2 linked regions of the Thiosocius teredinicola genome follow. Each later gene encodes a partner of the first gene's protein in a complex. Links are inferred from orthologs where the notes say so. Each region holds a gene or a part of one and is shown in the gene's direction. Other genes may lie near its edges. The genes, in order: accC and accD.

Region 1 (3,157 bases):
GCCATCAGCTCAGCTTCTTTCAGAGCAACGCCGAATACGCAATTATCGACAGAATCCACGCTGCGGGCACCGAAGGGGTGAACTTCATCCTGATCAACCCCGCCGCCCTGACCCACACCAGCATCGCCCTGCGCGATGCCCTGCTGGGGGTCGCCATCCCGTTCATCGAAGTGCACCTGTCAAACGTATTCGCCCGCGAATCGTTTCGCCACCAGTCCTATCTGTCCGACGTCGCCGTCGGCGTGATCAGCGGACTGGGCGCACAGGGTTACGAACTTGCACTCGCCGCCGCCCTGAGCCGGCTGGCCGATTGAACGGTTCGAGAAACTCCGCGAATTGAGAAAACATCCTGATGGATATCCGTAAAGTCAAAAAACTGATCGAATTGCTCGAAGAGTCCGACGTCGCCGAAATCGAGATACACGAAGGCGAAGAGTCGGTACGCATCAGCCGCGCCAGCACCATCGCCCCGGCGATGATGGCGGCCACGCCCCAGGTTATGGCGGCAGCACCAGTAGCGGCAGAATCGGCAGCCGCCGCCAAGCCGGAGGCACCGGCCGAGCCACAGGGCCACGTGATCCGTTCGCCGATGGTCGGCACCTTCTACCGCGCACCCTCGCCAGGCGCCAAACCCTTCGTGACCGAAGGCCAGTCGGTCGCGCCGGGCGAAACGCTGTGCATCATCGAAGCGATGAAGATCCTGAATCAGATCGAATCGGACAAGGCCGGCAAAGTCATCGAGGTGCTCGTCGAAAACGGCCAGCCGGTGGAGTACAACGAACCACTCTTCGTGATTGGTTGATCGCATGTTTGAAAAAATCGTTATCGCCAACCGCGGCGAGATCGCGCTGCGCATTCTGCGCGCGTGTCGGGAACTGGGCGTGCGCACCGTCGCCGTTCACTCTGAAGCCGACCGAGATCTGAAACACGTACGCCTCGCCGACGAATCGGTGTGCATCGGTCCGGCCGCATCTGCAGCCAGCTACCTCAACGTGCCGGCCCTGATCAGCGCCGCCGAGGTGTGCGATGCCCAGGCCATTCACCCAGGCTATGGCTTCCTGTCGGAGAACGCCGATTTCGCTGAGCGGGTCGAGCAATCCGGCTTCGTGTTCATCGGCCCCAAACCCGAAACGATCCGCCTGATGGGTGACAAGATCACCGCGATCGAGGCCATGAAGGAAGCCGGCGTACCCACGGTACCCGGATCGGACGGGCCGCTCGACGACAACGACGAACGCACCCTGCACCTGGCGCGCGACATCGGCTATCCGGTGATCGTCAAAGCCGCCGGTGGCGGCGGCGGGCGCGGCATGCGGGTGGTGCATTCAGAGGCCTCGCTGCTCAGCGCGATCTCGCTGACCAAGGCCGAGGCGGGCGCTGCGTTCGGCAACGAAACGGTCTATATGGAGAAGTATCTGGAGAACCCGCGCCACGTGGAATTCCAGGTGTTGGCCGACATGCACGGCAACGCCATTCACCTGGGCGAGCGCGATTGTTCGATGCAGCGCCGTCACCAGAAGGTGGTCGAGGAGGCCCCGGGGCCGGGCATCAGCGATGAGCTGCGCCAGCGCATGGGCGGGCGTTGCGCCGAAGCCTGCCGCCAGATCGGTTACCGCGGCGCGGGCACCTTCGAGTTTCTGTATGAGAACGGTGAGTTCTACTTCATCGAAATGAACACCCGCGTGCAGGTCGAGCACCCGGTCACCGAGATGATCACCGGCGTCGACATCGTCAAGGAACAACTGCTGATCGCCAGCGGCGAGCCGCTGAGCTACACACAGGACGACATCAAGTTCCGCGGTCACGCCGTGGAATGCCGCATCAACGCGGAAGACCCGAAGAACTTCATGCCGAGCCCGGGCGACATCACCCAACTGCATATCCCCGGTGGACCCGGCGTGCGCGTCGACACGCACATCTACAACGGTTATCGCGTGCCGCCCTACTACGACTCGATGATCGGCAAGCTGATCACGCACGGCGAGACGCGCGATGTCGCCATCGCCCGGATGCGTACCGCTCTGTCTGAAATGGTTATCGACGGCATCAAGACGAACATCCCGTTGCAGGCTGAGATCATGGTCGACGAGAACTTCGCCGCGGGCGGCATGAACATCCACTACCTGGAAAAGAAGCTCGGCTTGTAAGGCAGGCGAGCGGTGCGGCGGGCGAACCGGGCGCGACGCACCACCCGGCCTGACTTTCCACGTAGAATGCCGCCATGACCTGGCTGCAAGCTCATCTGACTGTCGACAAATCACGCGCCCCCCTCATCGAACTGTTGTTCGAAAACCTAGGCGCCGTGGCCGTCACCCTGGGAGATGCCGGTGACGAACCCATGCTCGAACCCGCGCCGGGAGCAACGCCGCTGTGGCAGGCGACCCGGGTGACCGGGCTGTTCGAACACGACACCGATGCCGACAGCTTGCGCAGTGCGATCAACCAGGCATTGTCGGCAGACGTCAGCCGCCACCTCACGCTCGAACGTATCGACGACCGGGACTGGGAACGCGCCTGGCTCGACTTGTTCAAACCCATGCAATTCGGCGAACGCCTGTGGATCAGACCTACCGGTCACCAGGTGGAACAGCCCGACGCGGTCATTCTCGACCTCGATCCCGGCCTGGCGTTCGGTACCGGCACACACCCGACCACCGCGCTCTGCCTCGAATGGCTCGACGGCCATTCCGTAACCGGCAAATCGGTGATCGATTTCGGCTGCGGCTCAGGGATTCTGGCGATCGCCGCACTGAAGTTGGGCGCCGCTCACGCGGTGGCCATCGACCATGATCCGCAGGCATTGACGGCAACCTTGGACAACGCCAGGCGCAATGGTGTCGAGGACCGGCTCGAGGTGTTTCACAGTTCGGTGTTCGAACCGCGGCAAGCCAACCTGGTGCTGGCCAACATCCTCGCCAACGTGTTGATCGAACTCGCGCCACAGATCGAACCGCTGGTGGCAGCCGACGGCGACCTGGTGATGTCGGGTATCCTGCGCGAACAGGCCGACAGCGTCATGCAGGCTTACACAAAACGTTTACACTTCGGCCCCATCAAACACAAAGAAGACTGGGTGCTGCTACATGGCCGGTCGTCGTAGAGGCAATACGTGAAGACCTATTGTCCGAAATGCCAAACGCTGAACAACGTCAAAGCG
Region 2 (3,194 bases), 1.6 Mb from region 1 along the record:
GCCGGCGACGGCCTGGATACCGGTCACCACGCCGCGCCGCTGTGTGCCGGCACCCCGGGGGTATTGCACGGCAACCGCACCTACCTGATGGAGGATCGCGACGGGCAGATCATTGAAACGCATTCGATCTCGGCCGGCCTGGATTATCCGGGTGTCGGGCCGGAGCACGCCTGGCTGAAAGACACCCAGCGCGCCAACTATGTCGCCGTGACCGACGACGAGGCACTCGAAGCGTTCCATCGCCTGACGCGCACTGAAGGCATCATCCCGGCCCTCGAATCCAGTCACGCCATCGCACAGGCGATGAAGCTCGCACCGATGATGAGCAAGGATCAGACCCTGTTGGTGAATCTGTCCGGCCGGGGCGACAAGGACATGCACACCGTGGCAGCCCGGGAGGGTTTGAAGATATGAGTCGTATTGCCGGTGTTTTTGCCGCGCTGAAGGAACAGGGTCGGCAGGCATTGATTCCGTTCGTCACCGCGGGCGATCCCACGCCCGATTTCACCCTGCCGATGATGCATGCCCTGGTCGAGGCCGGCGCCGACATCATCGAACTCGGTGTGCCGTTCTCCGACCCGATGGCCGATGGTCCGGTGATTCAACGCGCCAGCGAGCGCGCCCTTGAGCACCATATGTCGTTGCACGGCGTACTCGATATCGTGCGCGAGTTCCGCAAGACTAATGAGGCGACCCCGGTCGTGTTGATGGGCTACCTCAATCCGCTCGAAGTCATGGGCTATGAGGCCTTCGCCGAGGAGGCCTCGGCTGCAGGGGTAGATGGCGTGCTGACGGTCGATATTCCGCCGGAAGAGGGCGAGCGCTTTGTGCCGACGATGAAGGCCAAGGGCATCGACCCGATCTTTCTGCTCGCACCGACCAGCCATCGCGCGCGCATCGAGCGCATCACCTCGGCGGCCAGTGGGTTCGTGTACTACGTCTCCCTCAAGGGTGTGACCGGCGCAGCCAATCTGTCGCTCGACAGTGTGCGCGAAAAGCTCGCCGAGATCCGTTCATGTACCGATCTGCCGGTCGGTGTCGGCTTCGGCATCAAGGACGCCGAGATGGCGGCCGCCATGTCGCAGTTCGCCGATGCCGTCGTGGTCGGCAGCGCGCTGGTGTCGCGCATCGAAGCCAACCTGCAGAATCCGTCCCAGGCTATTGAAGAGATCAAGGCTCTGTTGGCTGGTATGCGATCGGCAATGGATGCGGGTTGAGCCGCGTACTCTGGTAGAATTGCGCGATCGTTCAAACGGGGATTTGCATGAGCTGGTTTGAAAAACTGATGCCCAGCCGCATCCGGACGGAAGGCGGCACCAAAAAGGTCGTGCCGGAGGGTCTTTGGGCTAAGTGTCCCAGCTGCAACGCGGTGCTGTACCGCGCCGAGATGGAGCGCAACATGGAGGTGTGCCCGAAGTGTGATCACCACAATCGCATCGGCGCGCGCCGTCGCCTCGATCTGTTTCTGGACGCCGAACCGCGCGAAGAGATCGCCGGCGATCTCGAATCCGGCGATCCGCTCAAATTCAAAGACAGCAAGAAATACAAAGAACGCCTGACCGCGGCGCAGAAGAAGACCGGCGAGAAAGACGCGCTGGTCGTGATGCGCGGTCAGCTCAAGTCGCGCGACATCATCGCCGCGGCGTTCGAATTCGATTTCATGGGCGGCTCGATGGGCTCGGTGGTCGGTGAGCGCTTCGTGCAGGGCGTGAATGCGGCGATCGAGCGGCGTTGTCCGATGGTGTGTTTTTCCGCCAGTGGCGGTGCACGTATGCAGGAGTCGCTGTTTTCATTGATGCAGATGGCGAAGACCTCGGCGGCATTGCAGCGCATGTCGCGTCGCGGCCTGCCGTTCATCTCGGTGATGACCGATCCGACCATGGGCGGTGTATCGGCGAGTTTCGCCATGCTCGGCGACATCAACATCGGTGAGCCGGGTGCGTTGATCGGTTTTGCCGGACCACGCGTTATCGAACAGACCGTGCGCGAGACGCTTCCCGAAGGCTTTCAGCGCAGCGAGTTTCTGCTCGATCATGGCGCGATCGACATGATCGTCGACCGGCGCGAGATGCGCGACCGCATCGCCAATGTCGTCAGTATGCTCAGCGGTGAAACGCGTACCTGACCGATGAGATTCTCATCGCTGGCCGAATGGCTGGATTGGCAGACCGGTCTCAGCCCGAAGGCCATTGATCTGGGCCTGGACCGGGTGCGCAAGGTATGGAGCGCGCTCGGTGCTCCATCACTCAACGCCACGGTCATCTCGGTTGCCGGCACCAACGGCAAGGGTTCCAGCGTGGCGTTTGCCGAGGCCATCCTGGTCGCCGGCGGCTACCGCACCGGCGTGTATACCTCGCCCCATCTCATTCACTACAACGAACGAGTTTGCATCGATCAGACAGCGGTCGACGATGTCGGCCTGTGTCGCGCGTTCGCGGCGATCGATGAGGCGCGCGGTGACACGCCGTTGACCTATTTCGAGTTCGGTACCCTGGCCGCGCTGTGGCTGTTTGCCGAGGCCGGCCTGGACGCCGTCATTCTCGAGGTCGGGCTTGGCGGGCGCCTGGACGCGGTTAACATGATCGACGCCGACGTCGCCGTGATCACCAGCATCAGTCTCGACCACCAGGATTGGTTGGGTAACGATCTCGACGCGATCGGTCGCGAAAAGGCGGGAATCATGCGCCAAGGCAGGCCGTGCGTGTTCTCGTCCAACGCGATGCCGGCGAGTATCAGGCGCGAGGCCGACAGGATCGGTGCGAAACTTATCGTTGCCGGGGAAGACTACCGGGTAGTCAGGCGCGGCGAGAGCTGGGACATCGAAGCACCGGACCTCGGGCGACGCGCGTTGCCGATACCCGGTATGCGCGGTCGGATTCAGATCGACAATGCCGCCGGCGTGCTGGTCGCGCTCAACTGCGTCGCCGATCGTCTGCCGCTGGATCAGCGCGCGGCGCGCGCCGGGGTGTTGGCGGCACGCATTCCCGGTCGTTTCGAAGTGCGGCCTGGTCGACCGACCTGGGTGCTGGATGTGGCCCACAATCCGGAAGCGGCCGGCGTATTGAGCGACATGCTGGGAGATCACTTTACGCAGGGCAAGGTGATCGCGGTCTGCGGCATGCTGGCCGACAAGGATGCCGCCGGGGTGGCTCGGGTATTGGCCAAGCGTTTCGATGCCTGGTATCTGCTCGATT

What was found.
Region 2: the proteins of accC (region 1) and accD are in contact, whole or in part, in a solved structure (PDB 8UXZ), measured with the Escherichia coli proteins. The link is inferred for Thiosocius teredinicola from one-to-one orthologs.

What each region holds. Positions count from the first base shown.
Region 1 is NZ_CP019936.1:390,454-393,610, reverse strand. Bases 142-2,976 are described here. They hold accC (acetyl-CoA carboxylase biotin carboxylase subunit), read left to right. Parts: upstream 142-806; coding sequence 807-2,147; downstream 2,148-2,976. Other genes in these bases: prmA (50S ribosomal protein L11 methyltransferase), read left to right, coding at 2,222-2,976; accB (acetyl-CoA carboxylase biotin carboxyl carrier protein), read left to right, coding at 353-802; aroQ (type II 3-dehydroquinate dehydratase), read left to right, coding at 142-314. In the rest of the region: more of aroQ, read left to right, coding at 1-141; more of prmA, read left to right, coding at 2,977-3,100; B1781_RS01825 (zinc-ribbon and DUF3426 domain-containing protein), read left to right, coding at 3,110-3,157. UniProt on the Escherichia coli protein: This protein is a component of the acetyl coenzyme A carboxylase complex; first, biotin carboxylase catalyzes the carboxylation of the carrier protein and then the transcarboxylase transfers the carboxyl group to form malonyl-CoA.
Region 2 is NZ_CP019936.1:1,981,698-1,984,891, forward strand. Bases 323-3,194 are described here. They hold accD (acetyl-CoA carboxylase, carboxyltransferase subunit beta), read left to right. Parts: upstream 323-1,264; coding sequence 1,265-2,125; downstream 2,126-3,194. Other genes in these bases: trpB (tryptophan synthase subunit beta), read left to right, coding at 323-414; trpA (tryptophan synthase subunit alpha), read left to right, coding at 411-1,217; folC (bifunctional tetrahydrofolate synthase/dihydrofolate synthase), read left to right, coding at 2,129-3,194. In the rest of the region: more of trpB, read left to right, coding at 1-322.